DNA from 4 places in the Yersinia mollaretii ATCC 43969 genome. Region 3 is predicted to be linked to each of the others. Evidence: predicted binding sites of a transcription regulator. Region 3 holds the regulator's gene; each other region holds the start of a gene.

Region 1 (7,301 bases), 1.7 Mb from region 3:
TCCATATTGTGCAGCACCCCTTCGAAGGGGTGACGACGCACGGTGGTATCACCGCGATCGTTAATGTATTTGAACTCAATGGTCTCTTTGCCGGAACCGTACAACACCGCTTTTTGTGTTGCGGCATCCAGCGAGTTAAAGGGCGCTTCAATATCAAACTTATAGTGATCCGCCAGTGAACGTAGCATCTGGAAGTAATAGAAGTTGCGACGATCCCAGCCACGGATAGCGCCACCCGCCAGAGATAATTCTGGATTTTGCAGCACACGGTCGGGATCAAAAAATTGCTGCACGCCAAGGCCATCACAGGTCGGGCAGGCACCCGCCGGATTGTTAAAGGAGAACAGGCGCGGCTCCAGCTCACTCATACTATAGCCACAAATCGGGCAGGCAAAGTTGGCGGAGAATAACAACTCTTCGGCGTGAGGATCGTCCATATCCGCCACGACGGCAGTCCCGCCGGATAACTCCAATGCGGTTTCAAATGACTCGGCCAGACGTTGCGCCAGATCTTCACGCACTTTGAAGCGATCAACCACCACTTCAATGGTGTGTTTCTTTTGCAGCTCTAATTTCGGTGGATCAGAGAGATCACAAACCTCACCGTCGATCCGCGCCCGGATGTAGCCCTGCATCGCCAGATTTTCCAGCGTTTTGGTATGTTCGCCTTTGCGATCTTTTACCACCGGCGCGAGTAACATTAGGCGGCGTCCTTCCGGCAGGCTGATGACGTTATCGACCATCTGGCTGACGGTTTGGGCTGCTAGCGGGACATCATGATCAGGGCAGCGCGGTTCACCGACGCGGGCGAACAGCAAACGCAGATAATCATGGATTTCAGTGATTGTCCCCACAGTGGAACGCGGGTTATGGGAGGTCGATTTTTGCTCAATGGAGATGGCCGGCGAGAGACCTTCAATATGGTCAACATCCGGTTTTTCCATCAGCGATAGAAATTGGCGCGCATAGGCGGAGAGAGACTCAACATAACGGCGCTGCCCCTCGGCATACAGGGTATCAAAAGCCAGTGAGGACTTGCCTGAACCCGATAGACCGGTGACAACAATCAGTTTGTCGCGTGGGATAATCAGGTTGATATTCTTAAGATTATGGGTGCGAGCGCCCCGAACTTCGATATTATCCATTCAAACATTTCCCGGATTTGCTGAGCCTCTCACTGCGTCCGTTTGCTATGAAAGCACACTTCAGAAAAAGCAAAAAAGTGTGCTATACAACGCCAAAAACAGGACGCAGCCAGTACGAAACGGATAATTATGACACAAAAAAACCTGAATGGATATCCAGTATCTGAGTGCAATTAAGACAGATTACGCGATAAATCTGTAACGCATTACGCAGTTATGATCTGTTGTGCCGTTTGGTGGTTAGCGTGTTAAACTTACTCGTTTATACTGTACAAAATTTACTTCATCAGGAGAGTTCACATGGCCAGCAGAGGCGTAAACAAAGTGATTTTGGTCGGGAATTTGGGCCAAGACCCGGAAGTCCGCTACATGCCTAACGGCGGCGCTGTTGCCAATATCACCCTGGCGACTTCCGAAAGCTGGCGTGATAAAGCAACCGGCGAGCAGAAAGAGAAGACGGAATGGCACCGTGTGGTGTTGTTCGGCAAACTGGCTGAAGTTGCGGGTGAATATCTGCGTAAAGGCTCTCAAGTCTATATCGAAGGCGCTCTACAAACCCGTAAGTGGACAGATCAGGCGGGTGTTGAGAAATACACCACTGAAGTTGTGGTTAACGTTGGCGGCACCATGCAAATGCTAGGTGGTCGTCAAGGCGGCGGTGCTCCGGCAGGGGGTGGCGCCTCACAAGAGGGCGGCGCGCAAGGCGGTTGGGGTCAACCTCAGCAGCCACAAGGTGGCAACCAGTTCAGCGGCGGCCAGACTTCACGCCCAGCGCAATCTGCGCCAGCAGCACAGCCGCAAGGCGGCAATGAGCCACCAATGGATTTCGACGACGATATTCCTTTCTGATCCCTGTTTTTAAAAACAGAGAAATCAATAAAACCCAGTGTAATAGCTGGGTTTTTTGTATGGGGTTATCAATAAGCTGTAAATGCAAAATACAACTCATAGGCTGTAATTCACCAATACAACCTAACGACTGTAATTTGACGATAATGCAGAATAATAAAGTGTTAACGCCTACTCGACTATAATCATCTCTCTGCCGTTGTAACTCTTTCTGTTACCTATCATATGGAGCTTGGTTATGGTCATTGTTCACCATCTAAATAATTCACGTTCACAGCGTATTTTGTGGATGCTCGAAGAGTTGCAAGTCCCCTATGAGTTGAAGCGCTATCAGCGCGACTCGGGTAGCTTGTTGGCTCCCCCTGAACTGAAAAAAATTCATCCGCTGGGTAAATCTCCGGTCATTACTGACGGCGATCTGACTCTGGCGGAGTCCGGTGCGATCATCGAATATTTGCAGGAAGCCTATGATGCTCAAGGGCTGTTTAAGCCAACCGGCCATTATGATCGCCAGCAGTTTCGCTACTGGATGCACTATGCGGAGGGTTCACTGATGCCACTGCTGGTGATGAAGCTGATCTTCAGCCGATTGGGTGGGCCGCCAGTGCCGTGGATAATCCGTCCGGTTGCCAAGGCATTGGGCGAAGGGGTGCAGAAAAATTATCTGAATAAGCAAATTACCACGCACCGCGACTATCTGGAGCAGCATCTCACTCAGCATCGGTGGTTTGCTGGCAGTGATTTCAGTGCGGCAGATATCCAAATGAGCTTCCCTATCGAAGCGATCAATAGCCGTGGCGGCCTTGAGGGCTTCCCGAAACTGCAAGATTTCTTAGTGCGGATTCATCAGCGCCCCGCCTATCAACAGGCGATTGAGAAGGGCGGTGCCTACAAATTGGAGAGCTGACTATCGGCTATTTAGTATCCAAGTTCACTCAGGGCCAACGGGTGTGAGTCAGCTCACACTTTCGTTTGGCATTGATTTGATGCTCACGGACAAATTAATGTTAAAAAATGCATTAAATGTCGCGTTCTGGTGTTGATTAGTCACTGCTGTTGGCTAGATAATCGTTTGCCTTAAATTACATCTGCCCTAAATCTCGATTTTTTTTCAGTCATGCGCACTTCCAGCTAATCGATTGCTATTTCCTCCGTCATCTTGGCGTTGGGGGGATTGATGAGTTAATCGGCAGGGACGGAAACGATTACGTAGGGAAAGGGCGCTTGGCTTGCTGACGACTTTATAATGACACACACAGGGGACATAACCATGTCTAGCACCAATCCTCAAACGAACTCGGCAGCAAAGCCAAAAAGTTCGCTTGATGCATTTTTCAAGATCAGTGAACGTGGCAGTAATGTACGCCAAGAAGTGCTGGCCGGTCTGACGACCTTTTTGGCGATGGTCTACTCGGTCATCGTGGTGCCAAGCATGTTGGGCAAAGCGGGCTTCCCGCCAACAGCGGTGTTTGTCGCGACCTGTCTGGTGGCGGGCTTAGGTTCTCTGTTGATGGGCTTGTGGGCGAATTTGCCGATGGCGATTGGTTGCGCTATCTCATTGACCGCGTTTACTGCATTCAGTTTGGTATTGGGCCAACACATCAGTATTCCTGTGGCGCTGGGTGCCGTATTCCTGATGGGGGTACTGTTTACCATTATCTCCGTCACCGGTATCCGCTCATGGATATTGCGTAACTTGCCGATGGGCGTGGCGCACGGCACCGGCATTGGTATCGGCCTGTTCCTGCTGCTGATTGCGGCAAACGGTGTCGGCTTGGTAATCAAAAACCCGATTGAAGGTTTGCCAGTGGCGCTGGGCGCATTTACCTCTTTCCCGGTGATTATGACGTTATTGGGTCTGGCGGTGATTTTCGGTTTGGAAAAACTGCGGGTGCCGGGTGGCATTCTGCTCGTGATTATCGGCATCTCAGTGATTGGTCTGATTTTTGACCCTAGTGTGACCTATCAAGGGCTGTTTGCTATGCCAAGTCTGGCGGATGCTAACGGCGACTCGTTGATTTTCAGCCTCGATATCATGGGTGCACTGAAACCTGTGGTGCTGCCAAGTGTGCTGGCGTTGGTGATGACTGCGGTGTTTGATGCCACAGGCACCATCCGCGCGGTGGCGGGTCAGGCCAACTTGCTGGATAAAGATGGCCAGATTATCAGCGGCGGCAAAGCGCTGACCTCTGACTCCGTCAGCAGCATCTTTGCCGGTTTAGTGGGCGCGGCCCCTGCTGCGGTGTATATCGAATCTGCGGCGGGTACGGCGGCAGGCGGTAAAACCGGTATGACCGCAACCGTGGTCGGTGTGCTGTTCCTGTTCATGCTGTTCCTCTCGCCGCTCTCCTATTTGGTTCCTGCTTACGCCACGGCTCCGGCCCTGATGTACGTGGGCTTGCTGATGTTGAGCAATGTGTCCAAACTGGATTTCGACGATTTTGTTGATGCGATGTCCGGCCTGCTTTGCGCCGTGTTTATCGTGCTGACCTGTAATATCGTGACCGGTATCATGCTGGGCTTCAGCTCACTGGTGATTGGCCGTATCTGTTCCGGCGAATGGCGTAGACTGAACATCGGCACCGTGGTTATTGCGGTTGCGCTGGTGGCATTCTATGCAGGCGGTTGGGCGATTTAAGCTCACGACTATTGGGGACGCCCTGTCCCCAATAGTGCCAATGCGGCGATAACCGCACTTCTCTGTTTTTTCCTGCACTCTGTTACCGTTTTTTTCCCCGTTTAATAAAAAAGTGATCTACTATCAAAAGCTACGCGTTGGCCCTGACGACGGGCGAGTTTGATTGTTAGGTAGTGTTGAGTTGAGTCTAAGGAAAGCATGGAAATCTTTTTTACAATCCTCATTTTGATTCTGGTGGTGTCGCTCTCCGGCGTGGTCACCCGAATGTTGCCGTTTCAAATCCCCCTCCCATTGATGCAGATTGTCTGTGGTGCCTTGTTAGCTTGGCCCCACTTTGGTTTGCATGTCGATTTTGACCCGGAACTCTTCTTGGTGCTGTTTATCCCGCCGCTGCTCTTTGCTGATGGTTGGAAAACACCGACGCGGGAGTTTATTCATCACGGGCGGGAGATATTGGGTCTGGCACTGGCCTTGGTGCTGGTCACCGTGGTGGGTATCGGCTATCTGATCTACTGGATGGTGCCGGGTATTCCGCTGGTGGCGGCCTTTGCACTGGCGGCGGTATTATCGCCAACGGATGCCGTGGCGCTATCCGGTATCGTGGGGAAAGGGCGCATACCGAAATCAATTATGGGCGTGCTGGAAGGGGAGGCGTTGATGAACGATGCTTCCGGTCTGGTGGCGCTGAAGTTTGCCATTGCGGTGGCAATGGGCACCATGATATTCACTGTGTCCGGTGCCACATTGGAGTTCCTGAAAGTCGCCATCGGCGGCCTGCTGGCCGGGGTTGCGGTCACTTGGCTCTACAGTAAATCGCTGCGCTTGATGAGCCGCTGGAGTGGCGATGACCCGGCGACACAAATCGTCTTGCTGCTGCTGTTACCTTTTGCCTCTTACCTGATTGCCGAACATATTGGCGTCTCCGGTATCTTGGCCGCCGTGGCGGCGGGTATGACCATCAGCCAATCTGGCGTGATTCGTAATGCCCCACTGACAATGCGGTTACGTGCTGACAGTGTCTGGTCGATGCTGGAGTTCGTGTTTAACGGCATGGTGTTTATCCTGTTGGGCCTGCAACTGCCGGGGATACTGGAAACCTCGATCGTGCAGGCGGAGCTGGACCCGACCATCCAAACTTGGAATCTGTTTGCGGATGTTGCCATCATTTATGGCGCATTGCTGGTGCTGCGCTTTAGCTGGCTGTGGATGATGAAAAGATTCAGTAAGCGTTTACTGAAGAAGCGGCCACTGGAGTTTAGCAACTACACCACGCGCGAGCTATGGGTGGCGTCGTTCGCGGGGGTGCGTGGGGCGATTACGCTGGCAGGTGTGCTGTCGATTCCGTTATTCCTGAGCGATGGCTCAGCTTTCCCCTCTCGTTATCAATTGGTGTTTATCGCCACGGGAGTCATCCTGCTGTCGGTCATCGTCGGGGTCATTGCCCTGCCGCCGTTACTGCGCGGTGTGGTCATGGCAGACAAGAGTGCCAGCCGTGAAGAGATTCGCTTAGCCCGGGCGGCAGCGGCGGAAGTGGCGATTGTCAGTCTGAACAAGATGGAAGAGCGGCTGGCGGCCAGCAGTGAGGAGAATATCGATCCTGAGCTGCTTAAAGAGGTCAGCTCACGGGTCATCGGCACTTTGCGACGGCGCACCGGCAGTAAGGATGAAGTCGAGAACACCTTATTGATCGAAAATCTAGAGCGGCGTTTCCGTTTAACCGCGCTGCGGGCCGAACGTGGCGAGCTGTATCACCTGCGCGCCACCCAGAAAATCAGTAACGAAACCCTGCAAAAACTGTTGCATGATCTGGATCTACTGGAAGCACTGCTGATCGAAAAAGAGGGGTAGTTTCTCCCTAATCCGGCTGCTGTTTGGCGGCCGGATTGATCTCAACCAATGAACCATTGGGCCAAAATTCACGGCAGCGGCTAATCCACGCCTGCGCACTGTGAGAAAGATAACTTCCCTGTCGCCAAATCAACCCCAACTGCCACGGCATTTCTGGTGCTAACTGCAGCCATAACAGCGCTTTTTTATCCAACCGCTGGCAAATCGGTTCCGGCAAAATGGCGATCCCGACATGGGCTTGCACCATGGCGGCTAAAAAGTCCCATTGACCACTGCGAACGGCGATTTTGGGAATAAAACCCGCAGCAGTGAAAGCCTCCATTAACTGGCGGTAGAGGGCGAAGTCCTCGTTATAAATCAGGATTGATTGGTCGGCCAACTCGGGAATAGTGATGGTGGTGCGGTTCAGCCAGAACGCGGTACGTGGCACTACCACACAGAGTGGATGGCTGAATAGCGGCAGTGCAGTCAGTGGTAGACCAGCATCAGCGGGAAGGGCGGTGAGGGCCAAATCTAGTTCGCCGGAGAGCACCGCCTGTTGTACGGTTAAGCCGCCAAACTCGGCAATTTGCAGCTCTACACCGGGGTAACTTTGGCGAAATTCACTGATCAGCACCGCCATTTGGGTGCCGACCATCGGCGGAATCCCTAGACGCAATTTGCCCTTCTTCAATGAGGCAATATCTTCCAGCTCCGCTTCCAACTGTTGGAATTGGTCGAGGATCGCCAGCCCGCGCTGATACACCGCTTGCCCGCTGTCGGTCAGATGCAGGCGGCGACCCTCACGAATCAACAAGCTGCACTCCAACTCATTTTCCAGA
Region 2 (7,301 bases), 1.7 Mb from region 3:
CACTTCCCGACATTCAATCTGGCTGATGTTGCGATCTGTATCGGTGCTGCGTTGGTCATATTTGAAGGCTTCTTGAGTCCGGCTGATAAAACGGCGATTGATAAAGGTGAGTGATATGTCCGAGGGTGGTTATCAAGTGCAAGAGCCTCTTGTGCAAGAGAATAGCGCGGTACTGGTGCACTTCACTCTGAAGCTGGAAGATGGCTCAACGGCTGAATCAACCCATATTCAGGGGAAGCCCGCGCTGTTTCGTTTAGGTGATGATAGTCTTTCAGATGCCTTGGAACAGCAGTTGATTGGCTTGAAAGTGGGTGATAAGCACACTTTCACCTTACAACCTGAAGATGCATTTGGCTTGGAAAGTCCTGATCTGATTCAGTATTTCACGCAGCGTGACTTTGCGCTAACAGGGGTGCCAGATGCTGGCACCATCATGCTGTTTACCGCTCGTGATGGCAGTGAAATGCCGGGCGTGGTGCGAGAGGTTGCTGAAGAGTCCATTACTGTTGATTTTAATCACCCGTTGGCAGGGCATGTCGTCAGCTTTGAAATTGAAGTGCTGGAGCTTGACCCCCAACAGGAGGCTGTCCATGCAGATATTGCTGGCTAATCCACGTGGCTTTTGCGCTGGCGTTGATCGGGCTATCAGTATTGTTGAGCGCGCGATCGAGATGTATGGCGCGCCAATTTATGTGCGGCATGAGGTCGTCCATAACCGCTATGTGGTTGATAGCCTTCGCGAACGCGGGGCTATCTTTATCGAAGAAATTTCGGAGGTGCCTGATGGCTCCATTCTGATTTTCTCGGCCCACGGTGTCTCGCAGGCCGTTCGCGCAGAAGCGCGTGAGCGTAAGCTGACGATGCTGTTTGATGCGACCTGTCCGTTGGTGACTAAGGTGCACATGGAAGTTGCGCGCGCCAGCCGCAAAGGTAAAGAAGCTATCCTGATAGGCCATGCGGGTCATCCGGAAGTGGAAGGGACGATGGGGCAGTACAGCAACCCGAAAGGGGGGATGTATCTGGTTGAGTCACCCGACGATGTCTGGGCGCTGAAGGTAAAAGACGAGAATAATCTATGCTTTATGACGCAGACAACCTTGTCCGTTGATGATACCTCTGCGGTTATTGATGCTTTAAATAAACGTTTTCCGAAGATTGTCGGCCCGCGTAAAGATGATATTTGCTACGCCACCACCAACCGACAAGAAGCGGTGCGCAATTTGGCGAATGATGCTGATGTGGTGTTGGTGGTCGGTTCGAAAAACTCATCTAACTCCAACCGTTTAGCCGAGTTGGCACAGCGGATGGGCAAACCGGCCTACCTGATTGACTCTGCGGCTGATATCCAAGAGTCGTGGTTGCAGGGGGCGGCGCAGATTGGTGTCACTGCTGGCGCATCTGCACCGGATGTACTGGTGCAGCAAGTGATTACACGTTTGCAGGCACTCGGCGCGGGTGGGTCCGTTGAACTCAGTGGCCGTGAAGAGAGCATTGTCTTCGAAGTCCCCAAAGAATTACGTGTTGATATCAAGCAGATCGATTGATTCCGCTTTTACTCTTTTTTGGCACGTATTCGTTAATTGATATCAAGCAGCCCTGAGTGGCTGCTTTTTTTATCGGTAAAACGGTGCTTTTTATCATGGCTGCAACAATATCCGGTTGAACTCATACATGGGAATGATGAAATATATTGCACCATAACTGAATGAATATGCGGAATAACGGCAAAATAGCAGATTAAGCGCGAAGGCATCTGAGCCGAATGAGTTGGGCGAGACTGGACTAAGGTTAATTAACGCTATTTCAGCCGTTAAGTGGTATCGCTGATAAAAACGGGCGTATATCATTTTTTTCTAATACAGATTAAATAGAGTGGCAGAGTCCAAAGCGGGCGGCTAATCTGAACCCTTGTCAGGGCAGATGACACAACATTAGGAGGAATCATGAATAATTCAACTATTCGTATCGCTGTTGTCGGCGCGGGTGGCCGTATGGGCCGACAATTAATTCAGGCCATTACCCAGACAGAGAGCGTTGTGTTGGGGGCGGCAGTTGAGCGCGTAGGCTCCACCTTGGTGGGAAGTGATGCTGGCGAGCTGGCCGGAACGGGTCTGTTGGGTATTACTGTAAGTGATGATTTATCCAAGGTAATTGATCATTTTGATGTGTTGATCGATTTTACTCGGCCAGAGGGTACGCTGGAACATTTAGCCATTTGCCGTCAGCACCGTAAAGCGATGGTTATTGGCACAACTGGCTTTGATGATGCAGGCAAAGCGGCCATTAGTGCAGCCGCCGCTGATATTGGTATTGTATTCGCAGCCAACTTCAGTGTTGGGGTGAATGTTGTGCTCAAACTGCTCGAAAAAGCAGCCAAAGTGATGGGCGACTACACCGATATCGAAATTATTGAAGCGCACCACCGACATAAAGTTGATGCGCCTTCAGGTACGGCTCTCGCCATGGGCGAAGCCATCGCTGATTCATTGGGCTGGTCACTGAACGAGTGTGCAGTCTACAGCCGTGAAGGCCACACTGGCGAGCGTAAGCCCGGCACGATAGGCTTTGCGACCGTGCGAGCCGGAGATATCGTCGGCGAACATACCGCGATGTTTGCTGATATTGGTGAACGAGTTGAAATCACGCACAAAGCGACCAGTCGTATGACATTTGCCAATGGTGCAGTTAAATCTGCTATTTGGGTGTCTGAGTATGATAATGGTCAGTTTGATATGCGAGATGTGCTGAATTTGAACCAACTTTAAAGGTGTAAAGCACAACCCGTGATGTGGTTGTTTTTATCATAATTATTTGATAATAGGGCAATATTTTATTGTCCTTTTTTATTTTATTTATGAAATTACATATTTGACGCTTATTTTATTATTTAATCTTCATTTATCTCTATTTTTAGTCAATTTTATCTCTTTTTATCCCCGCGTTAAGCGCCGACACTGATTTTCATCTCCTCTGAAGGATATTTCCCAGTCACTTACCCTCGCAACCGTTTACTATGTTAAGTTAGCATGTGTTTTTGTCGCTATAAGTCACTATTTTTGATGAGAACGGCAAAAAATAGAGAAAAAATGGCACTTTGGCTAGACAAGAGCCTCACTCATCATTAAAATGCGCCCAATTTGCCAAAAATTAGCTTTGAGGGCGGTTTTTGCATTGATTTAGATCGCTAGATATGAATTAATATGCAAATAATGTGACTGTTTATTCCTTGGAGGGTGTTTTGATTAAGTCAGCGCTATTGGTTCTCGAAGACGGAACCCAATTTCACGGTCGGGCCATCGGGGCAGAGGGTACGGCAGTGGGGGAAGTGGTCTTCAATACGTCGATGACCGGTTATCAAGAAATCCTCACTGATCCTTCCTACTCCCGCCAGATCGTTACTCTTACTTATCCTCATATCGGCAATGTCGGCACTAATGCCTCCGATGAAGAATCCTCCGCAGTACACGCCCAAGGTCTTGTTATTCGTGACCTGCCATTGATCGCCAGCAACTACCGCAGTGAAGAAGGCTTAGCCGAGTATCTCAAGCGTCACAACATTGTTGCGATTGCTGATATCGATACTCGCAAGCTGACGCGGTTGCTGCGTGAAAAAGGTGCGCAAAACGGCTGTATTATTGTGGGTGACTTATCTGATGCCGCTTTGGCGTTGGAAAAAGCGAAAGCTTTCCCCGGCTTGAAAGGGATGGATTTGGCGAAAGAAGTGACCACCAAGGATAGCTATGAGTGGCTGCAAGGCAGCTGGACACTGGAAGATGACTTGCCGGCGGCAAAACAGCCAGAAGATCTGCCCTTCCACGTCGTAGCCTACGATTATGGTGTGAAACGCAATATTCTGCGCATGCTGGTGGATCGCGGTTGTCGCCTGACGGTGGTCCCAGCGCAAACCTCGGCTGAAGACGTGCTGAAGCTGAATCCAGATGGCATTTTCTTGTCCAACGGCCCCGGTGATCCTGAGCCATGCGACTACGCTATCGCAGCGATTAAGCGTTTTCTGGAAACCGATATTCCGGTGTTTGGCATCTGCTTGGGCCACCAATTACTGGCACTGGCCAGTGGCGCAAAAACGGTAAAAATGAAGTTTGGTCACCACGGTGGCAACCATCCAGTGAAAGATTTGGATGCGGATTGCGTGATGATAACGGCACAGAACCACGGTTTCGCAGTAGATGAAGACACATTGCCATCTAACCTGCGTAAGACGCACGTTTCGCTATTTGATGGTTCTCTGCAAGGAATTCATCGTACCGATAAAGCCGCGTTCAGCTTCCAAGGTCACCCTGAAGCCAGTCCAGGGCCGCATGATGCCGCTCCGCTGTTTGATCACTTTATCGAGCTGATTGAAGCTTATCGCGCCACTGCCGCTAGCCACACTCATAAATAATCAGGAGCGATTACCATGCCAAAACGTACAGATATAAAAAGCATCCTGATTCTGGGCGCAGGTCCAATCGTTATCGGTCAAGCTTGTGAGTTTGACTACTCCGGCGCTCAGGCGTGTAAAGCGCTGCGTGAAGAGGGTTACCGCGTCATTCTGGTGAACTCAAACCCCGCGACTATCATGACTGACCCTGAGATGGCTGATGCGACCTATATCGAGCCGATCCACTGGGAAGTGGTGCGTAAAATCATCGAGAAAGAGCGCCCAGACGCCGTTTTGCCCACCATGGGGGGGCAAACCGCGCTGAACTGCGCGCTGGAGTTGGAGCGCCAAGGTGTTCTGGCTGAATTTGGCGTCACCATGATTGGTGCTACCGCCGATGCTATTGATAAAGCAGAAGACCGCCGTCGCTTTGATATCGCGATGAAGAAAATTGGTCTGGATACCGCCCGTTCCGGTATTGCCCATAACATGGAAGAAGCACTGGCCGTCGCGGCTGATGTGGGCTTCCCTTGCATTATCCGCCCCTCCTTTACCATGGGCGGCACTGGCGGCGGTATCGCCTATAACCGCGAAGAGTTTGAAGAAATTTGCGAACGCGGTCTGGATTTGTCGCCAACCAAAGAGTTGCTGATCGACGAGTCACTGATTGGCTGGAAAGAGTATGAGATGGAAGTTGTTCGCGATAAAAACGACAACTGCATCATTGTCTGCGCTATCGAAAACTTCGATGCGATGGGTATCCATACCGGCGACTCTATCACTGTGGCTCCTGCTCAAACACTCACCGACAAAGAGTATCAAATCATGCGTAATGCCTCGATGGCAGTACTGCGTGAAATCGGTGTAGAGACGGGGGGATCTAACGTGCAGTTCTCGGTTAACCCGAAGAATGGCCGTCTGATTGTGATTGAAATGAACCCTCGAGTCTCCCGCTCCTCTGCGCTAGCCTCTAAAGCAACGGGTTTCCCGATTGCCAAGATTGCCGCCAAGCTGGCGGTAGGTTATACGCTGGATGAGTTGATGAATGACATCACTGGCGGCCGCACTCCAGCCTCCTTTGAGCCATCCATTGACTACGTTGTTACCAAGATTCCTCGCTTTAACTTCGAAAAATTTGCCGGTGCTAATGACCGCCTGACCACGCAGATGAAATCTGTCGGCGAAGTGATGGCGATTGGCCGCACTTTACAGGAATCACTACAAAAAGCACTGCGCGGTTTGGAAGTGGGCGCGACAGGTTTTGACCCGAAAGTGAGTCTGGATGACCCCGAAGCGCTGACCAAAATTCGTCGTGAATTGAAAGAAGCGGGTTCTGACCGTATTTGGTATATCGCTGATGCCTTCCGTGCTGGGATGTCGGTTGATGGCGTTTTCAATCTGACCAACGTCGATCGCTGGTTCTTGGTGCAGATTGAAGAGCTGGTCCGTCTGGAAGAAAGTGTGGCGGAGTGCGGCATTAATGGCCTGAATGCTGAGTTTATGCGCCACCTGAAACGCAAAGGCTTTGCTGATGCCCGTTTGGCGAAATTGGTCGGCGCGGCAGAAAGCGAAGTACGCAAACTGCGTTACAAGCATGGCCTGCATCCGGTTTACAAGCGTGTGGACACCTGTGCGGCGGAGTTCTCTACCGACACCGCCTACATGTACTCGACCTACGAGGAAGAGTGTGAGTCCAACCCAACCAGTGACCGTCCGAAAGTGATGGTACTGGGTGGTGGTCCGAACCGCATCGGCCAAGGAATCGAGTTCGACTATTGCTGTGTACACGCCTCACTGGCGCTGCGTGAAGATGGTTACGAAACCATCATGGTGAACTGCAACCCAGAAACGGTTTCAACTGACTACGACACCTCTGATCGCCTCTACTTTGAGTCAGTGACGCTGGAAGATGTGCTGGAAATTGTGCGTATCGAGAAGCCGCAGGGCGTTATCGTGCAGTACGGTGGTCAAACGCCATTGAAATTGGCCCGTGAATTGGAAGCGGCGGGTGTGCCAGTGATTGGTACCAGCCCGGATGCTATTGACCGTGCTGAAGACCGTGAACGTTTCCAACAGGCGGTGAATCGTCTGGGCCTGAAACAGCCCGCGAACGCCACTGTTGCTACGATTGACCAAGCGGTAGAGAAAGCAACCGGTCTGGGTTATCCGCTGGTGGTGCGCCCATCGTATGTCTTGGGTGGCCGCGCAATGGAGATCGTTTATGACGAAGTCGACCTGCGCCGTTACTTCCAAAATGCGGTGAGTGTCTCGAATGATGCCCCGGTGCTGCTGGACCGTTTCCTTGATGATGCGGTTGAAGTGGATGTGGATGCCATTTGCGACGGCGAGCGTGTGCTTATCGGCGGCATTATGGAGCACATCGAGCAAGCGGGGGTTCACTCCGGTGACTCTGCATGTTCGTTGCCTGCTTACACCCTGAGCAAAGAGATTCAGGATGTGATGCGCCAGCAAGTTGAAAAACTGGCCTTCGAGCTGTGTGTTCGCGGCTTGATGAATGTGCAGTTCGCCGTCAAGAACAACGAAGTTTACCTGATTGAAGTTAACCCTCGTGCAGCTCGTACCGTACCATTTGTCTCCAAAGCAACCGGTATGCCACTGGCAAAAATTGCCGCGCGCGTGATGGTGGGGCAGTCACTGGCTGAGCAAGGTATCACCGAAGAGATTATTCCCCCTTATTACTCGGTAAAAGAAGTGGTCTTGCCGTTTAATAAATTCCCGGGTGTTGACCCGATTTTAGGGCCAGAAATGCGCTCTACCGGTGAAGTCATGGGGGTTGGCCGCACCTTCGCAGAAGCCTTCTCTAAAGCGATGCTGGGCAGTCAATCAGGCATGAAAAAGAGCGGTCGCGCACTGTTGTCGGTTCGTGAGGGTGATAAGCATCGGGTGGTGGATTTGGCCG
Region 3 (7,301 bases):
ATATACATCAGAAAATAATCGTCAGATTTGGTTTCGTATGCCCAGCGACGACTTGATGAAATATGTATTGCACAAAGGTTTTATCGGCATTGATGGTATTAGTCTGACTATCGGTGAAGTGATAGGCAACCGTTTTTGTGTGCATCTAATCCCTGAGACACTGGCGCGTACCACACTCGGTAAAAAGCGTTTAGGGCATCGGGTGAACATCGAGATAGATCCACAAACGCAGGCGGTGGTCGATACTGTTGAGCGAGTACTGGCGCAGCGTAATATTGCGGACGTGGCAGAGTCAGTCGAAAAAGCGGTGCGTGGGTAAGTCAGAGTCACAGTAGAATAAAAGTAAAGCAGGGGGCAGAGACACCCCTGCTATTAAATTATTTATGCTTAAACAACGGCGCTGTTAACGGGGAACCCGAATACCGCCTTCGACGCCATTAGGGCTAAACAAAACTTGCCATAATTGAATGTCTCTGGCGCGGAATGCCCCAGCACAGGCATTCAGATAATAGCTAAACATCCGTTCAAATCGAGATGAGTAATTCTCCGCCAGACTTGGCCATGCCGCTTGGAAACGCGCATACCAAGCCATCAACGTTCGGTCATAATCTGCACCGAAATTATGCCAGTCCTCCATAATGAAATAAGGTTCGCTGGCCTGAGCAATATGTTTTACGGACGGCAGACAACCATTAGGGAAGATATATTTATTAATCCACGGATCAATACTGAGATCAGTCCGATTCGCACCAATGGTGTGCAGTAAGAACAACCCATCTGGTTTTAAATTGCGATGTACCACATCAAAATAGGTGCGATAATTCTTTGGCCCGACATGCTCGAACATCCCCACCGAAACAATGCGGTCGAACTGTTCATTCAGGTCACGATAGTCTTGCAGCAAAATGGTGACATCCAAACCTTCGCAGCGCTCTTGCGCCAATTTTTGCTGCTCCGCCGAGATGGTCACACCTGAGACTGATACTCCGTAATGCCGGGCGGCATAAGCGGCAAGACCACCCCAACCGCAACCAATATCAAGCAGCTTCATGCCCGGCGCTAATTGCAATTTTTCGCAAATCATCCGCAGCTTATTTTCCTGCGCTTGTTCAAGGGTGGTGGCGTCTTTCCAGTAGCCGCAGGAGTATTGCATATTGGGGTCGAGCATTAGGCTAAACAGATCATTACCTAAGTCGTAATGCTCTTTACCCACAATCCAGGCACGCTTCTTCGATTGCAAATTAATAACGCGGGCGGCAGCAATACGTAAAGTATCTTTGAGATGGTGTGGAAGTTGATTTTCCAGCCCAGCACGGAGAACTCGTTGGAAAAAGATATCCAAGCGATCGCACTCCCACCAGCCGTCCATATAACTCTCACCTAATGCCAAAGATCCTTCTTGTAATACCCGCTTAAAGAAGTCGGGGTTATTAACGCGAATGTCGAAAGGGCGTGAGCCATTGATCTCAATATCAGCCCGATTCAGCATCTCTTGCACAATGCGGAACCACGGATTTTCTTGAATGCTCTGGTCTTCTATACAGGATGAACTCATAGCTTCTCCATCACTTTCTTCTGACTTATGACCCGCGATAAGTGTTTATATACGCGAATACATACCAATTAGGCTGTTGTGACCTTGGTGTCTGATATCCGTTACTGACAGAGGAAGAATAAGAATAAACCCTAATTCTATTTTGGTTTAGGGCAACTCATCCATAAGAGTAAATGTGACGCAATCCACGCGCACAGAAAGTCCTTAAGATAACGCTTTTTTTTAATGATATTGTAGCTGGTTAAACCGAGTATAGGCTTGCCGGGATGCTTTCTCAATAATAAATCGCACCCGGCATCCATGTCACTTAGTGACTATTTCCATTGGGAATTAATACCTTTTTATCTTTTTGCACGGCATAGCAATGGATGCCATACCCCACCAGTGCTAAAACCACTGTCGACAGCATGACTGTCACTGTTGCCAGCAACGCGTGGCTAATAAAAGCGGACACCATCATGCTAGCAACAAAACACAACCCTAGCTGAAGCGTGTTTTGCAGCGCTGCGGCCTTGCCCGTGTTCGCCGGGAAAGGCAGTAATGCATTCGCTACGATAATAGGGTAGCAGGCACCATTCACAAGCGCCATTATGCAGAAAGGAATAAGTAAGCTTACCAGTGTGGGTGTCGTCAAGGTCGCGATGAGATAGAGCGCGATCATACTGGTGCTATACCCCGCTAACAGCCAAGGCAGAAGGGTATTCCCTTTAATGCGAGTCAGTGCGCTACGGCAACTGAATCCACCTAACAGGAAAGCCAGCGTCTGTGGAACATAGCTCAAACCGATGGCATTAGGGCCATATCCCATGTCACCCAGAATAAAAGGTGAACCGGTTAACCAAGCAAAAAATCCGGCGCTACATGCGGCGAATATCATCACATTGCCGCTAAATACCGGAGATTTTAGCAACTGCCAGAAACTGATCGCCGTCTTATGTTGGTCGGCCTTATCGGTCACGGATTTTTTCCGCTCTTTCAGCCGTGCGGTTGGAATCAGTAGCAGCAGTGTGATGACCAGTAGGACGACAAAGATTGAGCGCCAGCTGAAGTGGTTTAACAGCCAGGCACCCAGCAGGGGGGCGAGCGCCGGAGAGAGCGCAACCAATGGCATAATGGTGGCAAAGACACGATTGGCTTTACCGTCACGATAGCGATCCACCACCAAGGCTTGCCAGCTCACGGCCGCAGAACAGACCCCCACCGCCTGAATAAAGCGCAGGATCAATAGTTGCGTGGCCGTTTCCACCCACAGAATCCCCAAACAGCCGAGGGCAAATAACCCCAGTCCGGCTAACAGCACCGGCTTACGGCCTAATTTATCAGATACCGGCCCCCAGATAAGCTGGGCGATAGCAAAACCCGCGAGAAAAATGCTCAAGCTAGCACTGATGGATCCAGCGGAGGTTTGCAGTTCTTGTTGCATGGCCCCAAAGGCGGGTAAATACATGTCGGTGGCCAGATAACCCAACATGCTTAAACCAGCCAGATAGAACATGAAGCTAGGTGTCGTTTTCATTCTTTATTATTCTCTATTTGAAAATGTGCAGGCGCTGCTGTTGTAAATAGATTGTTGCAGGCAATTTGTGGCGGAGGGCATTCTATCCGGTGAGTGATTCTGTTGTGAAACGGTAATATTTGCGCCATGCTGTCAAAATATTTGATAGCTAAGTGATTAAGCTGAAGGGGCAGAAAATAATGTGGTCCGAATACTCACTGGATGTGGTTGACGCAGTGGCGCGTACCGGTAGCTTCAGTGCTGCTGCACAAGAATTGCACCGTGTGCCATCGGCGATAAGTTATACCGTGCGCCAACTTGAAGAGTGGCTGGCAGTGCCGCTGTTTGAACGACGTCATCGTGACGTAGAATTAACCGCCGCAGGTCTGGTTTTTATCAAAGAAGCACGTGATGTCATCAAAAAAATGAATGGCACCCGTCGTCAATGTCAACAAGTGGCGAATGGTTGGCGGGGGGAATTAACTATCGTGATAGATAAAATCGTCAAGCCCCAGCGCAGTCGCCGCTTAGTATTGGATTTTTATCGACATTTTCCTGATATCGAATTACGAGTACGTTATGAAGTATTCAATGGTGTCTGGGATGCATTGGTCGATGGACAGGCAGAAATGGCCATCGGTGCTACTCGCGCAGTGCCTGTTGGGGGGCGGTTTGTTTTTCGTGATATGGGATTTTTAAGCTGGCAGTGTGTGGTGAGTGTCAAACATCCATTAGCTCAGCTAACCGGGCCGCTGACCGATGATCAGCTCCGCCCTTATCCCTCACTTTGCCTCGAAGATACTGCGCGAAATTTGCCTAAACGAGACACCTGGACGCTAGATAATCAGCAGCGGCTGGTGGTTCCGGATTGGGTGACGGGGATCGACTGCCTGTGTGAGGGGTTATGTGTTGGCATGGTGCCCGCCCATATGGTTTCGCCACTGATTGCGCAGGGGAAACTGGCGGCGCTAAACTTGGCGGAACCGCTGCCGGATAGCCCGTGCTGCCTGACGTGGGAGCAGAATAATCATTCGCCCGCACTGGCTTGGCTGCTTGAGTATTTGGGTGACAGTGTCACGTTAAATGCAGAGTGGATGAAAGATGATACTCTATCATCATCTCGTGACTGATGATGATGGAGATCACCGCCGATAGCAGCCTGTACTATCGGCGGGAGAGGATTAACGGCGATAATCGCGGAACGGACCATCGGCAACAGAACGTCGTTCGACCAGTTTCGGGTGAACCTCAATGGTCTGGGGATCTTCGCGTTTGCTGACAATGCGGTCGAGCAGCATCGCAAAGGCCGTTTCGCCCAATCGCTCTTTCGGCTGATGAATGGTGGTGAGTGCCGGGGAGAAATAGCGCGCATTACGCACATTATCGTACCCGATCACCGAAATATCCTGCGGCACTCGCAGGCCCAGCTCATCGGCTGCGCATATTGCGCCCATCGCCATAATATCCCCGCCACAGAACACGGCGGTCGGGCGATGTTTCTGTGTCAGAATTTGATGCATGGCTTTATAACCCGATTCCGGTTCAAAATCGCCCTGAACCACCCATTCATCACGCACCGTGATATTGGCCTCCTCCAGTGCTTTAAGGAAGCCCTGATGGCGACCACCGCCGGTATTGCGGGATAACTGACCGGGGATCGCGCCTATATCACGATGACCGCGTTCAATCAGATAACGGCCAGCCAAATAGCCGCCTTCAAAGGCATTATCAATAATAGAATCAGTAAAATCGCCACGTGCCGTTCCCCAATCCATCACCACCATCGGGATATTGCGATAATCTTCGAGCATCCCCAGCAGTTGCTCGGGATATTCTGAACACATGACTAACAGCCCATCAACACGCTTTTGTGCCAACATCGCCAGATAGGCTTTCTGCTTATCCAGATTATTATGAGAGTTACATAAAATCAGCGTGTAACCCTTGCTATAACAGCTGTTTTCAACCGCTTCGATCACTTCGGCAAAATAGGGCGCTTCGCTGGATGTTGCCAATAAGCCAATGGATTTGGTGTGGTTAACTTTCAAACTGCGGGCCACAGCACTGGGCGAATAATGCAGCTCTTTAATGGCTGCCCACACGGCAGCCTTGGTATTTTCGGCGACGAAACGAGTTTTGTTAATCACATGCGAAACGGTGGTGGTGGACACACCCGCGTGTTTGGCCACATCTTTAATCGTTGCCATAAAAAAATGACTCCTAAGCTTACCTGTTACCGTCGGTAAGTATGATGTTAATCGTTTGCCTGCAGACTCGAAAACACTCAGACAGATGCATATTATTGGGCTGGAAAATGGAATCAGCGGCTTGTCTGAGAGTATTTATTGGACGTTATTAGTCGGTATGCAGTTATGAACTGCGAATTTTGTCTGATCTGGAGTCAAAGTGGAAGAGGTATTCAAAGTTATAAAGTGCGTAATGAGCACAAGATTTTTTTTCTGAATTGTGGGAAGATAATTTAACACAGTAACTTTGTGTCTTTTTCCTACTACAAACTGACCGGCTAAGGAGTTTTTATGGATACCAATCTGAAAATGTCGCTGATTACGACTGTTGGTGCGCTGGCGATGATTATTGCCTTTAGCTTCGTGGCGGTAATGAATTAATTAAGCCGCTTGCCGGTAAAATTATTAAGTAGGGCGGTTTACCCGCCCTGAGTTATTTCTGCTGATGTGCTAACACACCGCCTATCATTTATTGCCTTATCAGGCTAGATTCTTCTCAACGAATGACCAGTTAACCAGCGCCCAGAAATTCTCCAGATATTTTGGCCGCGCATTACGGTAATCAATATAATAAGCGTGCTCCCACACATCGACGGTCAGCAATGGCTTATCATTTGTGGTCAGAGGGGTTGCTGCATTAGAAGTACTGACAATCGCCAGCGTGCCATCTGCTTTTTTAACCAGCCAAGTCCAGCCTGCGCCAAAATTTTTCACTGCGGCATCGGTAAACTGCGCTTTAAACTCTGCAAATGAACCGAATGACTGATTAATGGCGTCGGCCACTTTACCCGTCGGCTCACCACCGCCATTTGGCGACAGGCAGTGCCAGTAGAAAGTGTGGTTCCAAACTTGGGCCGCATTGTTGAAGATGCCACCGCTGGAGGTTTTTACGATCTCTTCCAGTGTCTTGCCCGCAAACTCAGTCTCTTTAATCAGACTATTGAGATTAACCACATAGGTATTGTGGTGTTTTCCGTGGTGGTATTCCAGCGTTTCAGCTGAGATGTGGGGTTCCAGCGCATTTTGCGCATAAGGTAATGCCGGTAATTCAAAAGACATAGCTCTCTCCTTTCGGGGTTGCTCAGGGTGTTTGCTCCTCAAATCCCATCAATAGCCGCAGGCCATAATGTGGCGAAGAGCGGGTAAAGCATAATTGTTGTATTTTTGTTGTGGGTATTAATCTTAACAACTTTCGACAGGAATGACATTGAAAACCATAGGGTTAGAAAGGGGATTGAATGCAAACTCTTCAGGAGTCGTCACTGAGATAGGGGGAGTAAGGAAACACACACCCGACAGCGCCGCCGGATGTGTGTTGAAGGATTAGCGGATAGTTTTTGGTGTGACCACGCGACGTGCGCCCACATAATGATCTTGCCAGTAGTCGTTATCCAGCATACTAATACGGATCTCTTCGCCGGTGCGTGGAGACTGAATAAATTTGCCGTTGCCTAAATAAACGCCGACATGATCGGCAACGCCGCGATTAGCAATATTAAAGAACACCAGATCACCACTCTCTAATTCAGCCCGTTTGACTGGCGCGGCATCACGCAAGTGATACATCTCATTAGCGGTGCGCGGCATTTTTATTCTGATCACATCTTTATAGGCGTAATAAATCAGTCCGCTGCAATCAAAACCGGTATTTGGTGAGGTGCCACCCCAGCGATAAGGCTTACCGACTTGTTTCATCAGTTTACTCATTGCGGTTTGTTTGGCGTGTTGATAGCGCTTTTTATGGGCAGGGCTGAGCTTAATTTTATTATTGGCGACGAGTTCGGTGCTCGCTTTGCCTTGAGTTTTATTTCGATGCCGACCATAAGCCGCTTTTTGACTCTTTTTGACTGCCGCTGTTGTTTTGTTAGCCGCAGTTTTAATATTCGTCTTTTTGGTACTGCTGGTTTTTTTTGTCGCGGGTTTACTGACTTGTTGCGCTTTCTTCTTAATCGTTTTAGTCGTATTAGCGGCTAATTTCTTTTTATCATTATTGGCCGTTGTTTTA
Region 4 (7,301 bases), 2.2 Mb from region 3:
GCGTGCAGATAACGCCGGTGAAGGGGGCATTTTAACTTTAATGTCTTTGGCCGGGCGTAATACCTCATCTCGCGCCACCTCAATACTGGTGATTCTTGGGCTGATTGGCGGCAGCTTCTTTTATGGCGAGGTGGTCATTACCCCTGCAATCTCGGTCATGTCAGCCATCGAAGGGTTGGAAATTGCCGCGCCTGCGCTCGATCCCTATATCGTCCCCTGCTCTATTGCGGTGCTAACTCTGCTGTTTGTGATTCAAAAACACGGCACTGGTAGTGTCGGCAAACTATTCGCCCCAGTGATGCTGGTATGGTTTCTGACGATCGCCCTGCTGGGGCTACGCAGTATTATTGCGAATCCCGAAGTCCTGTCTGCGCTGAATCCCAAATGGGCGATAGGCTTCTTTACTGAATATAAAGCGGTGTCGTTTTATGCCCTCGGCGCGGTGGTGCTGGCCATCACTGGCGTGGAAGCGCTGTATGCTGATATGGGGCATTTTGGTAAATTCCCTATCCGATTGGCATGGTTTACCGTGGTTCTGCCCTCATTGGTGCTGAACTATTTTGGGCAAGGCGCATTACTGCTGAAAAACCCGGAAGCCATCAAAAACCCCTTCTTCCTGTTAGCCCCTGACTGGGCCTTGATCCCACTATTAATACTGGCGACACTGGCGACAGTGATTGCCTCACAAGCGGTGATATCGGGTGTGTTCTCGCTGACTCGGCAGGCGGTGCGGTTAGGCTACTTGCCACCGATGCGCATTATCCATACCTCCGAAATGGAGTCGGGTCAGATCTATATCCCGGTCATCAACTGGACACTCTATCTGGCGGTGGTTCTGGTGATTGTCGGCTTCGAGCGCTCCAGTAATCTGGCGGCCGCTTACGGCATCGCGGTAACTGGAACCATGGTAATAACCAGTATTTTGTTCTGCACTGTCGCGCTGAAAAACTGGCACTGGAATCGCGTTTTTGTCGGCTGCCTGCTGGTGGTTTTACTGATTATCGATGTGCCGATGTTTTCAGCCAACGCCTTGAAATTGTTCTCCGGCGGTTGGTTGCCGCTCTCTCTGGGTCTCGTGATGTTTATCATTATGACCACTTGGAAAAGCGAGCGTTTTGGTTTGCTGCGCCGTATGCATGAACACGGCAATTCACTGGAAGCGATGATTGCGTCATTGGAGAAATCACCTCCGGTGCGAGTGACGGGGACGGCGGTGTATATGTCGCGGGCAATGAATGTGATTCCGTTCGCGTTGTTGCATAACCTCAAGCATAACAAAGTGCTACATGAACGCGTGGTGCTGCTGACATTACGAACTGAGGATGCCCCTTACGTACACAATGTGAAGCGGGTCACCATTGAGCAGCTCTCGCCGACTTTCTGGCGGGTGGTGGCAAGTTATGGTTGGCGCGAAACGCCAAATGTAGAGGAGATCTTCCACCGCTGTGGCTTAGAAGGCTTGCCGTGCCAGATGATGGAAACGTCGTTCTTTATGTCCCATGAGTCGCTCATTCTGACGCGACGACCATGGTATCTGTTCCTGCGCGGCAAGCTATTTATTGCCCTCAGCCGTAATGCGCTGCGCGCCGCAGATCAATTCGAGATCCCCCCTAACCGGGTGATTGAGCTAGGAACACAAGTCGAGATTTAACCTGAAAGGCCGCTAATCATAGTGGCCTTTTTCACTTCTATTATTCCCACTTTTCACATGTTCAGCGAAACGTTTCGATGGCGATCACAATTTCATCAAATTGAGTTTGCCTTCTGCGGCTATTTTTCTAAACTCAGTATCAGCGAAACGTTTCGCTGTTGGAGTCGAAAATGAAAAAAGGCGCATTACTGAATTCTGATATTTCCGCTGTTATCTCTCGCCTGGGTCATACCGATCAGGTTGTGATAGGTGATGCGGGGCTGCCCATACCGGCAACCACCACACGTATCGATCTGGCACTGACACGAGGCGTCCCTGGTTTCCTCCAGGTTCTTGAGGTGGTGACGCAAGAAATGCAGGTTGAGAGTGCGTACCTTGCGGAGGAGATCGTTAAAAATAATCCGCAACTCCATGAAGCGTTACTCGCCCAGTTAACACAACTTGAGCAACATCAGGGAAACCAAATTGTTTTGCGCTATATCAGCCACGAGGCTTTTAAAGAACAAACCAAACAAAGCCGGGCAGTGATTCGTAGCGGGGAGTGTTCCCCCTTTGCTAACATCATTCTCTGCTCCGGCGTAACCTTCTGAGGCATTTATGCAACCTTTGCTGCAACTGAAAGGGATTGATAAAGCCTTTCCCGGCGTCAAAGCACTCTCCGGTGCGGCGCTCAGTGTCTATCCTGGCAGGGTGATGGCACTGGTCGGCGAAAATGGGGCCGGAAAATCGACCATGATGAAAGTGCTGACTGGCATCTACAGTAAAGATGCCGGCAGTCAGCATTTTATGGGTCAAGAAGTGGTGTTTAATGGCCCAAAAGCCTCGCAGGAAGCGGGCATTGGCATTATCCATCAGGAACTTAACCTGATCCCGCAGTTAACCATCGCCGAAAATATCTTTTTAGGGCGCGAGTTTGTTAATCGCTTTGGCGGCATCGATTGGAAAAAGATGTATGCCGAAGCGGATTTACTGCTAGCGCGTCTTAATATTCATTACAGCAGCCACCGGCTGGTGGGTGAACTTTCTATTGGTGATCAGCAGATGGTGGAGATCGCCAAAGTGCTGAGCTTTGAATCTAAAGTCATCATTATGGATGAGCCAACCGATGCCTTGACCGACACTGAAACCGCCTCTTTATTTAATGTCATTAATGAGTTGAAAGCGGAAGGTCGCGGCATTGTTTATATCTCCCATCGGCTAAAAGAGATTTTTGAGATTTGCGACGACGTCACTGTGTTCCGTGACGGGCAATTTATCGCGGAAAAACCGGTTAACGAGCTGACTGAAAACTCTCTGATTGAGATGATGGTGGGTCGCAAGTTAGAAGAGCAATACCCGCGCCTGAATTTACCCCGTGGCGAAAAGCGCTTACAGGTCAAACAGCTATGTGGCCCCGGCGTGAAAAATGTCAGTTTCACCCTCTACAGCGGCGAGATCCTTGGTGTGGCGGGGTTGATGGGCGCAGGCCGCACTGAGCTGATGAAAATCATCTATGGTGCGCTGCCGCGTCAGTCTGGCTTCATTATGCTGGATGGCCGTGAAGTGGTGACCCATTCACCGCAAGATGGTTTGGCAAACGGCATCGTCTATATTTCCGAAGACCGCAAGCGGGATGGTTTGGTGCTGGGAATGTCCGTGAAAGAGAATATGTCTTTGACGGCATTGCGTTATTTCAGCCGTGCGGGCGGTTCGCTTAAGCACGCGGATGAACAACTGGCAGTCGCGGATTTTATTCGCTTATTTAATATCAAAACCCCTTCGATGGAACAGCCGATTGGTTTGTTATCCGGCGGTAACCAGCAAAAAGTGGCAATTGCACGCGGTTTGATGACCCGCCCCAAAGTACTGATCCTCGATGAGCCGACTCGTGGGGTGGACGTCGGGGCTAAAAAAGAGATCTACCAGTTAATCAACCAATTCAAGCAAGAAGGGCTGAGCATCATTCTGGTCTCCTCAGAAATGCCGGAAGTGCTCGGCATGAGTGACCGTATTCTCGTGATGCATGAAGGCCAGCTAAGCGGCGAGTTCTCGATTGAACAGGCGACCCAAGAAGTGTTGATGGCAGCCGCCGTCGGCAAGCAATCTTTTGATAAGCAAAAGCTTAGTGAGCAGGAGTAATCAGATATGAGTTCCCAGACGATCCAGACAAAACGCTGGTTCAGCAAAGAATGGTTATTAGAACAAAAATCACTGATTGCGCTGCTGGTGCTGATTGCTGTGGTTTCGTCGCTAAGTCCAAACTTTTTCACCCTGAATAACCTGTTTAACATTCTTCAGCAAACTTCCGTCAACGCCATTATGGCGGTGGGGATGACACTGGTTATCCTGACTTCCGGCATTGATTTGTCGGTGGGGTCATTACTGGCGTTGACTGGTGCGGTGGCGGCCTCGATTGTGGGTTTAGAAGTGAATGCTATGGTCGCCGTCGCGGCGGCACTGGCATTGGGGGCGTTTATTGGCGGGATTACCGGGGTGATTGTCGCCAAAGGTAAAGTGCAGGCGTTTATCGCCACACTGGTCATGATGCTGTTGCTGCGCGGCGTCACCATGGTTTACACCAATGGTAGCCCGGTCAATACCGGTTTTACGGAGGTGGCCGACACCTTTGGCTGGTTCGGCATAGGTCGTCCCTTTGGTATTCCGACCCCTATCTGGTTGATGGCGATTGTCTTTATTGCGGCTTGGTACATGTTGCACCACACCCGCTTGGGCCGCTATATCTACGCCTTAGGCGGTAATGAGTCAGCCACACGGCTCTCTGGTATTAGCGTCGATAAAGTTAAAATTATTGTTTATTCGCTGTGTGGATTGTTAGCGGCACTGGCAGGGATTATCGAAGTGGCGCGCTTGTCGTCAGCACAACCGACAGCGGGTACAGGCTATGAACTGGATGCGATAGCAGCCGTGGTTCTAGGCGGTACCAGTCTGGCTGGGGGGAAAGGGCGGATTGTCGGCACTCTAATCGGCGCACTTATCCTCGGCTTCTTAAATAACGGTTTGAATTTATTGGGTGTCTCCTCTTACTACCAAATGATCGTGAAAGCAGTGGTTATCTTGCTTGCGGTATTGGTAGATAACAAAAGCAGCAAATAACCTCTCTCCCTACAGGAATTGTGACCATGAAAATGAAGAAACTGGCTACCTTGATCTCTGTTGTTGCATTGAGCGCGACTGTGAGTGCAAACGCACTGGCAAAAGATACCATCGCCTTGGTGGTTTCCACCCTGAATAACCCGTTCTTTGTTTCAATGAAAGACGGCGCACAAAAAGAAGCCGATAAACTGGGCTACAACCTAGTGGTGTTGGATTCGCAAAACAACCCGGCGAAAGAGCTGGCAAACGTGCAGGACTTAACGGTTCGTGGCACGAAATTGCTGCTGATTAACCCAACTGACTCTGATGCCGTGGGTAATGCCGTGAAAATGGCTAATCAGGCAAACATTCCGGTCATCACCCTTGACCGTCTGGCTAACGCCGGCACTGTAGTGAGTCACGTGGCATCGGATAACCGTTTCGGCGGCAAAATGGCCGGTGACTTTATTGCCAAGAAATTGGGTAGCGATGCCAAAGTCATTCAGTTGGAAGGGATCGCAGGAGCCTCTGCGGCGCGTGAACGTGGCGAAGGTTTTAAACAGTCGATGGAAAAAAATAAGTTCCAACTGCTGGCTAGCCAACCTGCTGACTTTGACCGCACCAAGGGCTTGAACGTCATGCAGAACTTGCTGACCGCCCATCCAACAGTGCAGGCCGTGTTTGCTCAGAACGACGAAATGGCACTGGGCGCACTGCGCGCTTTGCAAACTGCGGGTAAAACAGATGTGCTAGTGGTCGGTTTTGATGGCACCGACGATGGTATCAAAGCGGTTGAGAGCGGCAAATTGGGTGCAACCATTGCTCAACGCCCTGACCAGATTGGTGTCATTGGCATTCAAACTGCGGATAAAGTGTTGAAAGGCGAAAAAGTGCCGGCGGTTATCCCAGTAGACTTGAAATTAGTCACCAAACAATAAAAGAAGAAAAGCAGGGCATTACGCCACCGTCGCGATAATCTGGGCGGTGGCGTCATCTACAAAGGAATAAATACGATGGAAACAGGTAAGCTGGTGGTCCTCGGCAGCATCAATGCCGACCATATTCTGAACATTGAGCAGTTTCCGCGTCCGGGTGAAACGGTGATCGGGAAGCAGTATAACGTTGCTTTCGGTGGCAAAGGCGCTAATCAGGCTGTTGCCGCTGGCCGTAGTGGGGCGAATATCGCGTTTATTGCCTGTGTGGGTGAAGATGATATTGGTGAACGGGTGCGTCGGCAATTAGCCAGCGATCATATTGATACCGCGCCTATTGAGGCGGTTGCGGGAACCACCACCGGTGTGGCGCTAATTTTCGTCAACGGTGAAGGCGAAAACGTCATTGGCATCAATGCTGGGGCTAACTCGGCGGTGACGCCTGACTATCTTCACCGCTATCAGCAGCAGGTGATGGATGCCGATGCACTGCTCATGCAGCTAGAATCTCCGCTCGATACCGTGATGGCCGCCGCTAAACTGGCAAAACAGCATCAGACTCAGGTTATTCTCAACCCCGCCCCCGCTCGTGAACTGCCTGATGAGTTGTTAGCGCTGGTGGATATGATTACCCCGAATGAAACCGAAGCTGAGCGTTTAACGGGCATTCATATTGAGCATGATGATGATGCGGCGAAAGCAGCACAAATTCTGCATGATAAAGGCATCGCTACTGTGATCATCACCTTGGGCAGCCGTGGTGTCTGGCTCAGCGAACAGGGCAAAGGTCAATTGGTCGCGGGGTTCAAAGTTGATGCGGTGGATACTATTGCTGCGGGTGATACGTTCAATGGTGCATTACTGACTGCGCTATTGGAAGGTAAGTCGATGGGCTTAGCCGTGCGCTTTGCTCATGCCGCTGCCGCGATTGCCGTCACTCGGCCAGGCGCACAACCCTCCATTCCTTGGCGAACCGAGATCGATAGCTTCTTACAAGGTCAGGTATAACTTTGGCCACCATGAAAGATGTCGCCCGTTTAGCGGGCGTATCAACCTCCACTGTCTCGCATGTTATTAATAAAAATCGCTTTGTCAGCGATCCTATCCGCGACAAAGTGCTGTCTGCTATCAAGCAACTCAACTACGCCCCTTCTGCACTGGCCCGCAGCTTAAAACTGAAACAAACCCGCACCATAGGTATGTTGGTTACTGCCAGTAGCAACCCATTTTATGCCGAAGTTGTCCGAGGCGTGGAGCGCAGTTGTTATGAGCGCGGTTATAGTTTGATTCTGTGCAATACCGAAGGCGATATTGATCGCATGAGTCGTAGCATTGAAACCCTGATGCAGAAACGCGTCGATGGATTACTGCTGATGTGCACCGAAAGCCACCGTCCCTCCCAAGATATTCTGCGTTGTTACCCTTCATTGCCAATCATTATGATGGACTGGGCGCCGTTTGAAGGGGTGAATGACGTGATTCAGGATAACTCGCTATTTGGCGGAGAAATGGCAACCTCATATTTGATTGCCAGAGGATATACCCGAATCGCTTGCATTGCGGGTCCGCAGGACAAAACGCCGGCCAAAGAACGTTTGGAAGGATACCGTCAGGCTATGAACCGCGCGGGGTTACCCGTGCTTGCC

What was found. The regulator PurR, encoded in region 3, represses purine synthesis genes. The targets are predictions, from matches to a motif close to CANGCAAACGTTTGCNTG.
Positions count from the first base shown of each region.
Region 1: a site for PurR is predicted at 3,189-3,206, ahead of HRD69_RS03410 (NCS2 family permease). Genes of this name have one in related genera too.
Region 2: a site for PurR is predicted at 2,998-3,015, ahead of carA (glutamine-hydrolyzing carbamoyl-phosphate synthase small subunit). Genes of this name have one in related genera too.
Region 4: a site for PurR is predicted at 1,792-1,809, ahead of rbsD (D-ribose pyranase). Genes of this name have one in related genera too.

Region 1 covers NZ_CP054043.1:776,000-783,300, reverse strand. The annotation lists gene uvrA (excinuclease ABC subunit UvrA) at 1-1,145, opposite strand, end outside; gene ssb1 (single-stranded DNA-binding protein SSB1) at 1,446-1,994, shown strand; gene HRD69_RS03415 (glutathione S-transferase family protein) at 2,233-2,901, shown strand; gene HRD69_RS03410 (NCS2 family permease) at 3,265-4,632, shown strand; gene HRD69_RS03405 (Na+/H+ antiporter) at 4,831-6,480, shown strand; gene HRD69_RS03400 (LysR family transcriptional regulator) at 6,488-7,301, opposite strand, start outside.
Region 2 covers NZ_CP054043.1:1,984,741-1,992,041, forward strand. The annotation lists gene lspA (signal peptidase II) at 1-114, shown strand, start outside; gene fkpB (FKBP-type peptidyl-prolyl cis-trans isomerase) at 116-610, shown strand; gene ispH (4-hydroxy-3-methylbut-2-enyl diphosphate reductase) at 591-1,544, shown strand; gene dapB (4-hydroxy-tetrahydrodipicolinate reductase) at 1,944-2,765, shown strand; gene carA (glutamine-hydrolyzing carbamoyl-phosphate synthase small subunit) at 3,239-4,402, shown strand; gene carB (carbamoyl-phosphate synthase large subunit) at 4,418-7,301, shown strand, end outside.
Region 3 covers NZ_CP054043.1:3,637,354-3,644,654, reverse strand. The annotation lists gene HRD69_RS16265 (riboflavin synthase) at 1-319, shown strand, start outside; gene cfa (cyclopropane fatty acyl phospholipid synthase) at 404-1,555, opposite strand; gene punC (purine nucleoside transporter PunC) at 1,863-3,071, opposite strand; gene punR (DNA-binding transcriptional activator PunR) at 3,251-4,180, shown strand; gene purR (HTH-type transcriptional repressor PurR) at 4,232-5,257, opposite strand; gene cydH (cytochrome bd-I oxidase subunit CydH) at 5,588-5,677, shown strand; gene sodB (superoxide dismutase [Fe]) at 5,777-6,355, opposite strand; gene HRD69_RS16230 (C40 family peptidase) at 6,620-7,301, opposite strand, start outside.
Region 4 covers NZ_CP054043.1:1,224,498-1,231,798, reverse strand. The annotation lists gene kup (low affinity potassium transporter Kup) at 1-1,651, shown strand, start outside; gene rbsD (D-ribose pyranase) at 1,822-2,241, shown strand; gene rbsA (ribose ABC transporter ATP-binding protein RbsA) at 2,249-3,769, shown strand; gene rbsC (ribose ABC transporter permease) at 3,776-4,744, shown strand; gene rbsB (ribose ABC transporter substrate-binding protein RbsB) at 4,771-5,661, shown strand; gene rbsK (ribokinase) at 5,737-6,663, shown strand; gene rbsR (ribose operon transcriptional repressor RbsR) at 6,666-7,301, shown strand, end outside.